One region of the Allocatenococcus thiocycli genome, then DNA from elsewhere that is predicted to be linked to it. Evidence: predicted binding sites of a transcription regulator. Region 1 holds the regulator's gene; the other holds the start of a gene.

What was found. Region 1 encodes PurR, which represses purine synthesis genes. Its sites were predicted from a motif close to TNANGNAAACGTTTNCNTNA; they were not measured.
Region 2: the regulator PurR is predicted to act here: its motif matches at 2,399-2,418, upstream of L9Q40_RS13055 (inosine/guanosine kinase).

What each region holds. Positions count from the first base shown of each region.
Region 1 is NZ_CAKLCK010000001.1:322,025-327,260, forward strand. It holds gene L9Q40_RS01455 (alpha/beta fold hydrolase) at 1-636, shown strand, start outside; gene L9Q40_RS01460 (putative signal transducing protein) at 665-979, opposite strand; gene L9Q40_RS01465 (TVP38/TMEM64 family protein) at 979-1,671, opposite strand; gene L9Q40_RS01470 (TfoX/Sxy family DNA transformation protein) at 1,856-2,446, opposite strand; cyclic di-GMP riboswitch class I at 2,563-2,651, opposite strand; gene purR (HTH-type transcriptional repressor PurR) at 2,919-3,923, opposite strand; gene torD (molecular chaperone TorD) at 4,357-5,004, opposite strand.
Region 2 is NZ_CAKLCK010000030.1:285,699-290,934, reverse strand. It holds gene purB (adenylosuccinate lyase) at 1-13, opposite strand, end outside; gene hflD (high frequency lysogenization protein HflD) at 164-781, opposite strand; gene mnmA (tRNA 2-thiouridine(34) synthase MnmA) at 792-1,916, opposite strand; gene L9Q40_RS13060 (hypothetical protein) at 2,108-2,377, shown strand; gene L9Q40_RS13055 (inosine/guanosine kinase) at 2,494-3,798, shown strand; gene L9Q40_RS13050 (H-NS family histone-like protein) at 3,920-4,327, opposite strand; lysine riboswitch at 4,919-5,099, shown strand; gene tet(35) (tetracycline efflux Na+/H+ antiporter family transporter Tet(35)) at 5,209-5,236, shown strand, end outside.

The DNA of each region.
Region 1 (5,236 bases):
TCAAATCAGTTACTAAAAGAACTCATTACCAGCCGCTATACCTTTACTGAAGTTACACAAGATATTTTGAAAGTGTTGGATCACTTAAAAATCCAATCCGCGCATTTTGTCGGCATGTCATTAGGGACGATCATTGTTCGAAACATTGCGGAATTGGCGTCTGAACGTGTGAATTCAATGGTGTTAGGTGGAGCGGTTACTCGTCTCAATACACGCTCACAAATTCTCGTCAAACTGGGCAACTTTGGCAAACATATCTTGCCTTACATGTGGCTGTATAAACTGTTCGCTTATATCGTGATGCCACAGCGCAATCAACGCGAATCTCGCCACCTGTTTATCAGGGAAGCCAAAAAGCTCTGCCAAAAAGAGTTTAAGCGCTGGTTTATCTTGGCGGCGGATGTGAATCCGTTAATGAAGTACTTTAAAGACAGAGAATTAGCGATTCCCACTCTCTACTTAATGGGTGACAGAGATTATATGTTCATCCAGCCGGTTAAAGAGATGGTTGCAGCACATAAACTGAGTGTGCTCCGTGAGATCCCCAACTGTGGCCATGTTTGTAATGTAGAACGTCCGGAAGACTTTAATCAGTACTCGATTGAGTTTATCAAACAGCAAACATTAGTTGCTTAACGTTTCTAGGTGACTGGCGCCATTACGCTTACTCAATGTGGTGGCCACAACGCCAGCACGCGCCAAATTGCCCTTCATTGATTTCCGAACATTGAGGGCATTTCCAATCTTGATAGGTGTTTGGCTGAGTCTGTTTTTGATAGGCTTCAATAATAGCCAAGGCTTTCATCTTTTGTTCTGGATTCAATAACCACACGTACGGGTCGGTATCATCCCCGAATGGTAGTTCCCCCTTCAATCCGAAAAGACCTTCACCGCGAACTTCACAAAGAATTTGCTCGGTTCTCAGCAACTCACAAACGATATGCGCTTCTGCCGGATTTCTCGCTATAAATATCTTCATCAAGGGTTTCCATTTGGCTGTACTTGAGTGGGTCTGAATCTATTCATCAGCCATTTAGCAATGATAGGAAAAAGCCCAAGCAACGCAAATGAAGCTAACACGCTCGGTGAGACGATATCCGAGAGGCTTTCAATCGTTGCCAGTTGAGTACCTGCATTGAGATAAACAGCGGTGCCTGGAAGCATTCCTATTTGGCTGGTCAAATAAAAGCGGCCAACAGACATCGGGGTTAATCCCATCAGTAGGTTGATTAGAAAGAAAGGGAACACAGGGATCAATCTTAATGAGAGTAGGTAGGATGAACCGTCTTTTTTGACGCCGTCGTTAATCGCGGTAAGCTTTGAACCAAATTTTCTTTGTACCCAATCTCGTAACAAGTAACGGCTACTCAGAAAAGCCAGCGTTGCACCGATGGTGCTGGCGAACGAGACTAAAAGTAAGCTAGTCCAAAAGCCGAATAGAGCCGCGGCTAACAGAGTAACGACCGCTGCACCGGGAATAGAAAACGCAGTGATAGCCACATAGGCCGCAAAATAAACCGTAACCGCCAAGATAAATCTCTGGTCAATATAGGCGTTAAGAGCCTCTTGCTGCGCTTTGGCGTTCTCTAAAGTGAGGTACTGGCTAAAGTTAACGGCTAATAAAATGATCGTTAACAGCAGTATTAACCCAAAAACCAGTTTTTTATTCATTGTCGTACTCCAGAAGGATAGCCTTGTTCTAAAAGGTTAACAGATGCCATTGATGAAATATGTTACTTGATATTATTTGATTGATATATGGAGTAATAGACAGGTTGAGCCTGGAAAAAATTTCAAAAAAAAACCGCAGTCAAAGCTGCGGTTTTTATACGTACGATAGGTTTATACCTACAGATTAAGAAAGCGCATTTTCCAGCTCTTCTCTGCGAGATTGAGGAACGACGCTCCAGTGCGTGCCGTTTATCGCTCCTTCTAAAGCCCAGAGTAGCTCAATACTTACTTTTGCGGAGTGAGAGTCACGTATCGCTTTGTAAGCATTCAATGCACCTTTCTCTTCAAGTTGTTCAACTGATTTTATACCAGCTTTCTTAAGCATTCGTTCAGTCGCTAGTCGTAAGTTAGGCAGGTCTTTCAACCTGTCGGGCTTACTACTTGCCTGTTGCTTTTTTTCCAAATTGGCTTGTTCTAACGACTTTTTCGCTACTTCTATCAAGCGTTCACTCGATTCCCACAAGTCGTCGGAAATCGCGTAGTACTTAGTAACGACTGGAAAACCACGCTTTTTATAAACGTACGGTTTTAGCCCTTGCTTCTCGAAGTTAGATGAAGTTTGCTGGTCTGCTCGTATGTGAAGTTGATCATTCACAACCAGTGCAAACATCGTTTCATCAGCGAAAAGTCCGAAGCCACCAAACATTGAGCGCGACTTGATCGTACCAAGTGCCTCAAATAGCTTCATAGAATCTTTGAGTATCGGTTTATCCATGATGTGTTATCTCGGTGTAATTATTATTACGCCACCAAAAGTCAGGTCCGAGAGATTAGCAAATACATGCAAGCCCAATGTCATTAAAGGGTAAACTCATCATATGCATATTTGCCATCGGTAACCCCGCTACCTTCCATTTATAAAATGGTTAAGGCCGGAAGCTTTGCGTCCCACCCTTTCGGATGGTTTGCCCTGTGCGTGACATGTTGAGAATACTTTTTATCTTGAATTAACATCACAATCTAGAGATCAAAGTGTGATATTGCTTCAGTAAAACGCTGTGTTTTTATGGTGTTTGTTTCATATTTAAGATTGAAGTTTGAGTGCGAGTGGCTAGGTTATGTGAGATGGATTGTGTTTATACAAAACAGTAACTTATAAAACGTTTACTGACTGTAGTGAACAAAGAGTGCGATAAAAGTTAATTTTCGGATAAAAAATAAGCGCTCCGAAGAGCGCTTGTTAGTAACTAGTTGAGTTTTTTAACAGTATTTCGAACGACCAACTCTGGCTGCATTTCAAAAATGCGTTTTTCGTGTTCTTTGTCTTTAATACGCTCAAGCAGAATCTCGAAGGCATTTTTACCAACACGACGTTTTGGCTGGTGTATCGTTGTTAGCGGCGGAGAGAAGTACTCTGCCAATTCGATATTGTCGTAACCAATAACAGAGACGTCGTCAGGAATCTTAATACCGTTCTGTTGTAGACGGCTCATCAAGCCCAACGCCATCGTGTCATTGAAACAGAATACCGCAGTAGGGCGTTTCTCCATCGCGGTAATTTTGTCTGCGACCAAAACTGCGGTATCACATTCAAAGTTACCTTCAAGAATCCAGTCTTCATTGACAGGAATGTTGGCTTCTGCCATCGCTCGACGGTAGCCCGCAATGCGCTCTTGGCAAGCGAGTTTTTCAAAGTGACCACTCAAGCAAGCAATATCAGTATGACCATTATCAATCAGGTACTTGGTCGCGATATAACCGCCTTCCTCTGAGTTATCCATGATTTTGTCTGCTTGCGAGCTTTCTGGGCCCCAGTCCATGACAACTTTCGGAATATCTGCATGACGGTCAAGCATTTGCTTCAGCTCTTCTGTCAGGTCAGAACACATCACTAGTATGCCATCTACACGCTTTTCAGCGAGCATGCGGATGTAATCTCTTTGCTTTTCATAGATACCACCAGTGTTACACAGGATAAGCGTGTAGCCTTGGCGGTAGCAGTAACTCTCTACACCATCGATGACTTCAGAGAAGAATAGGTTGGTAGATTGTGTCACCAACATGCCGATGGTGCGAGTTGAGTTACATTTCAAGCTACGAGCAACCGCACTTGGTGCATAGTTAAGCTCATCAACGGCTTTCATTACTTTTTCTTGTGTTGCTTCTGCAACAAAACGCGTCTTGTTGATAACGTGCGAAACTGTAGTTGTAGAAACGCCGGCTAATCTAGCAACGTCTTTTATAGTGGCCATACATGGTGTCCTGTTTCGAGCTACGAATATACCGCGGAGGATAAACCTTTTTGCTGTTCGTCTTTTGTAAACTTAGCGCAACAAAAACAATGGCGCTGAGTATGTTTAGCAGTGGTTACTCCGAAGTCGGTAGAGGGTATGTAGCGACAGTGGTTGATAAAGCTCATTTCTTCCATCGAATGAAGAATCGTTATCAACCTATTAAGAAAACACAAAAACCGCTTTATTTCAGCGGTTTACATTAAAATCATATTTAATCGTTTGCGTTCACATTTTAGCCCTATGCGGGCAAGCTGGCAATAATTTAAGCAATGGTTTTGTGCCTAATAAGTCACATTTTGATTGCTAAAAAGCGAGCGATTGGAACGATTTATATAGTTAACGAATAAAAGATAGGGAACCTAAAAGACAGGCTCCCTAAAATAGGCGGCAATTATTCACCAAGAAGGTAAGCGCTGTCCAGTTTACAAAATGCAATTAATAGTTGCGCGACGCTGGCGTAGAAGCCAAATTCATCCAGTTGCTGACACTTGTGAGCGAACTTCGGTAACCAAGACATGAGTTGGCTTTCGATGAATTCATTTTGTTTAACAAAGGCTTCTTCCATGTGTTTTTCTTGCTCAAACTCATTAGAGCGAATGATCATGTTACCCAGGAAGTCCAGTTCTACCGCTAAGTGGTCGGCTGGTTCTTTTAGACGGTCGTCCACTTGGACACCAAACTCAGCCATCAACTTTTCCATCTCTTCGGCGGGTTTGTCGTTGAGTAAACCAGATTCACCAATGTACATGGAAGCGTAGGGAAGCGCGCCGTACTTTTCTGTCTTCAAGAATAATTCACAAAAGTCAGCAGCAAGCTCTAGCTGAGCATCTTCGCGGTCTTGCAGGCGATTTAGTGCGTCAACGAGGCTATCAATGGAAGGTTTGAGAGATTCATTTTCACCTAAGCCCGCCAAAAAGCTGCGAATTTCAACACTGTGATAAGCCTCCAGCTCTTTGTCTGTCAGTTCTTTGGCGAATAAGCTAGAAAACCACCAATAAATTTCGGCGCGTTTTTCGTTAAAAGCTTTCACTTCTTGCATTTTAGGCTCCTGAATGATGCCTTCTTTCTGGCATCACAAAATCAAATTCAGATGTCCTTTAAGTGTAATCAATTAAAATGAACAGCAGTAACTATAACTATGATGTTTTATGGCGAAATATGTTCATTTATTAACAGGGTTCGCTAAGCTTGTCTTGAATCAACAAAATCACTAAATCTTGCTTTTTAGTCAGCCAATGACTAGAAATGTTAATAGTTATGAATAGAATACA
Region 2 (5,236 bases), on a different contig from region 1:
CTGACAGTTCCATGATGTTCTCCTGAATTGGGTTTCTAAATTTCGTGAGCGTTATACCAATAACTGTGGCAATTGTCACGAACATTGCGCAAACGTTTGCGCGAGAGTTATTTTAATCTAAAAAAACGAGCTCGCGACAAACGCGAGCTAGTAGTTTTAATTCTTACAGACGGGCTAACAGGATCTGCGCCTGTTCGACCATTTTCTTGCGACCAAAAATCAAGTGGCGACGTTTACCACCAACCTGACGCCAAAGTACCGCACTGCGAATACCAGACAATAGTAATGCACGAACTTTATGCTGAATCGAGGTCTGTTGCAGGACTGCAGGCGTACCCGTTACTTGAATACGTGGACCGATAGGGCTAACTACATCCAGGTAAATGCTTGCCAGATTGCTGATCATTTGGTCGTCCATCAACTCGAAGTGATCGGTTTGACGCTGTGCCATCTGGATTCGATCACCGAGCTGAGACATGGCGTCGTTGCGCGCCGTCAATTTACGTTCCAATGCCATCAGGCTAATGATGTAGCGAGTGAGTTCGCTTCCAGACGGCGTACTATCGATTCCTTTAACCAGACACTCCAGACCGAGCTTAAGGTCGGCTTCGCGACCGAACACGCCAATCGTGTTGGCTGGACTGGTGTTCAAAATGGCGTTAATGGATGTTTCAAAGGCATCTTGATCACAATGTCCGTTTTTCGCAACTTGTTGAACCAAAGCAACAGCTTGGCAAATGCCAGCAAACGCGATAGTACGGTCATAAAGTGTATTCGCCACGTAACAACTCCTAAGCTTGAGAATATTTAATGCGTTGTTCGATGATACCGCCACCCAGACAAACGTCATCTTTATAGAACACAGCGGATTGACCTGGAGTCACTGCAATTTGTGGCTCATCAAAGATCACTTTAATGTTCTCATCATCGATAGGGATGATTGTACAAGGAATATCTTGCTGACGGTAACGAGTTTTTACCGTGCACTTCATAACATCGCGAATTGGCTCACGATCTACCCAATGCAGTTGTGACGCAAGTAGACCTTCTGATTTTAGCATCGGATGGTCTTTACCCTGAACGGCAATCAGTACGTTACGCTCAAGATCTTTCTCTCCAACAAACCATGGATCTTCATTACCACCGCCGCCTTTACGGCCGCCAATATGCAGACCTTTGCGCTGACCTAGCGTGTGGTACATCAAACCTTGGTGCTGGCCAATGACTTCACCTTCTGGCGTTTCGATGTTGCCTGGTTGAGCTGGCAGGTAACGGCCTAAGAAGTCAGTAAACTTACGCTCTCCGATAAAGCAGATACCAGTAGAGTCTTTCTTCTTCGCTGTAATTAGACCTTGTTCTTCTGCGATACGGCGTACTTCAGGTTTTTCCAGATCACCAACTGGGAACAGGCTGCGAGCAACTTGTTCGTGGCTCAATGTGTATAGGAAGTAGCTTTGGTCTTTGTTGCTATCCAAGCCACGTAACATTTGTGGCTTCTCGCCATTTTCTGGGAAAGAGCGGCGTACGTAGTGGCCCATTGCAATGTAATCTGCATCCAGTACTTCGTCAGCAAATTCAAGGAACGCTTTAAACTTAATTTCTTTGTTACAAAGAATGTCTGGGTTAGGCGTACGGCCTGCTTTGTACTCAGCAAGGAAATACTCAAATACGTTATCCCAGTATTCGGCAGCAAAGTTAATGGTGTGTAGGTGGATGCCAAGCTTGTCACATACTGCCTGAGCATCGGCTAAATCTTCTGCTGCTGTGCAATATTCTTCGTTGTCATCTTCTTCCCAGTTCTTCATGAACAGGCCTTCTACTTGGTAGCCTTGTTGCTTTAGAAGATACGCAGAAACAGATGAATCAACGCCGCCGGACATACCGACGATGACTTTCTTTTGGCTGTTATCAGACATTACTAAACACCACTTAAATAAACGGGAGGCAGATTCTACCAGAATCCACAAACCGGTGACAGATCCGAGAGCGAAATCACACTTCGATTTTGATGTAAATTTAACCGAAAGAGAGCACTGTGTGAGAATTCGATAAGTATAGAAGGGATATATATGGCATAGTTGCCGAAAATCCAAGAGGTAATATCAAGATGACTGAAGAAAACCAATTTATGCAAGAAGCTGAGTTAATTGAGATTGTTGAAAATCAATTAGAAGACGGCAATCCGATGAAAGCAAAAGAAACACTTATGCGTCTAGTGATGACGGGGACGCCTCGTGAAGATGCAGTGGCAATGATGGCATGTGCGATGTCGATTGAAGTGTTTGATGTGATGAAAAACGAAGGTGAGTTTAGTCTGAAACGTTATAGCGAGCACCTGGATCAACTGCCAGATTTAAGCTTTATGGAAGGCGAATAAGTCATCGCGGAGAAAAAAGAGACGGGCAAACGTTTGCTATAATGGCTGTTATTGCCGCAATATTATTCGCGGTATAGAATCCGTTTTCTTTTTCATCCCTTACTCAGACTAACAATATGAAATTTCCTGGACAACGCAAATCCAAGCATTATTTTCCTGTTCATGCTCGTGACCCTTTAGTCAGTCAAGCACAAGAAAGCAAGAAGATGACGCGTACTCACATCATCGGTATTGATCAAACACTGGTCGATATTGAAGCGAAAGTTACGACAGATGTGATTGAAAAATATGGTTTGAGTAAAGGTCACTCATTAGTTATTGATGATGAAACAGCAGAAGCGCTTTATCAGCAATTAAAAGAAGAGAACCTAATCACCAACGAATACGCTGGTGGTACGATTGGCAATACGTTGCACAATTACTCTGTTCTTGCTGATGACCGTTCCACTTTGCTTGGGGTAATGAGTCAGGACATTAGAATTGGTAGCTACGGCTACCGTTATTTGTGTAACACATCAAGCCGTATGGACCTGAACTACCTTCAAGGTGTTAATGGCTCAATAGGGCGTTGTTTTGCTCTTATTACAGAAGACGGTGAACGTACTTTTGCCATCAGCGAAGGTCAGATGAACCAACTTCATCCCGATAGCATCCCAGAGAAAATCTTCAAGAATGCTTCTGCGCTTTTATTGACGTCTTACCTAGTGCGTTGTAAAGAGGGCGATCCAATGCCGGAAGCAACCATGAAGGCGATCGAGTACGCGAAAAAGTATGATGTGCCAGTTGTACTGACATTGGGTACAAAATTTGTTATTCAGGACGATCCTCAATATTGGCAAGCGTTTATTCGTGACCATGTTTCTGTTGTCGCAATGAATGAAGATGAAGCCGAAGCACTGACTGGTGAATCTGATCCTTTAGCAGCATCAGACAAGACGTTGGATTGGGCTGATTTGGTATTGTGTACTGCTGGACCTGTTGGTTTATTTATGGCGGGTTATACAGAAGATAGCGCCAAGCGTGAGACTACTTTGCCGTTGTTGCCAGGATCAATTGCAGAGTTTAACCGTTACGAATTTAGCCGACCTGCACAAAAAGACGCGTGTGAAACACCGATCAAAGTGTATTCTCATATTTCACCATATATGGGTGGCCCGGAGAAAATTAAGAATACCAATGGCGCAGGTGATGCGGCTTTGTCTGCGGTTTTACATGACATGGCTGCGAATAAATACCACAAAGAAAATGTGCCTAATTCAAGTAAGCACAGCAATGAGTATTTAACTTACTCTTCTTTTTCACAAGTTTGTAAATACGCAAACCGTGCAAGTTATGAAGTTCTTGTTCAGCATTCTCCACGTCTATCACGTGGCTTGCCAGAGCGAGAAGATAGTTTAGAAGAAGCGTATTGGGAACGTTAATTTAGTTAAAGTTAACAGCTCATTTACAAATGTAAAAATGGCGCATAATGATATGCGCCATTTTTATTTGTCTAATAGATACAAAAAAGGCTCCCTGAGGAGCCTTTTATATATCCAGCAATTAGATTAGGAAATCATCCAGTGATTTACCTGCATCAAGCTGCTCTTGGATTGCAGAAGGTGTACGACCTTGGCCTGTCCAAGTTTTTTCTTGACCGTTAGTATCCGTGTACTTGTATTTTGCAGGGCGAGGTGCGCGCTTAGATTTTGCTTTAGTCTTAGTTTCGCCTGATAGCGCATTAATAAGAGCTTCAACGTCAATACCGTCTTGAGCAATTTTTTCTGCGATTTCAGCAAGCTTAGCTTCTTGCTCAGCTTGTGCTGCGAGTTCCGCTTCTTCCGCTTCTTTACGCTCTGCTACAACAGTAGACAGTTTATCTAGAGCTTCTTCCAATTGTTCAAGAGTCAGCTCACGAGAAAACGCACGAAGGCTACGGATATTTAGAAGTGTTTTAGTCAGCTCAGACATAACGATTCCTATTAATAGGTTAATGTGTTTGGCACCTTTTATCGTTACGATGAAATAATGCCATGCTACAAATAAATAGTAAGTCCTTATATTTAACTTTATCTTTTACTTATGTGCAAATACTAAATCATGATTTCGTTTAATTTTGGCCACTTTTTTAGAGAAAGTAATATTATTATTGAGAATTAAAACTTATAAGATGGAAATTCAAGTTAGTCCGCATAATTTTAATCACAGAAATTGTGTAATTACTTTTATTAAGCGCCTAGATGTTTTTACTTGTCGGTAAAGATAAAGTCTCTTTGTATTCGCATTACATTTACCTTATTTATCAATATTACATAAGGCATGGTAATTTTGTGTAGTAATAAGGTTTCATAGAAAGCCTAATTGAAGTGATGTCAGTTGCACAATAATGATCTGGATAACGTTAGAGTGAGTTAACACTTCCAGTTGGCTTAACTGAGTTTTATCTGTTTAATTTAGTTTGATGTGTTGCAATGGCTCCTATCATAAGTACAATAGCGCTACCTGATGCAATATTGCAGATAAATTGTTGCTAATTTGTATAATTAGCGGTCAATTGTTTGTTGTTGCCGTAGAGGCGCAGTCTCGAAGAGTAGCTATTATTGGGGTGATGCCAATGAATAATAGTGGAAGGCGAAGATTGCCGAAGCAAGTAATCCATCAACATTATTTGCTGGGGTTGTATCCGAAAGGAACAACACTGCCATAGTATATTTACATTAAACTATGGAGCGCTACTGTAGGGTTGGGTGGAGTGTTCGCTTCCCTGTCGCTAAGTTCAACATGAGTACGTTTTAAGTAAAACGTAACTTGTCTGCAGTAGATCTCTAGCCAAACTTTGGTTTTTGAAGATCATGAATTTAATAGATTTTTCTAGTTCTC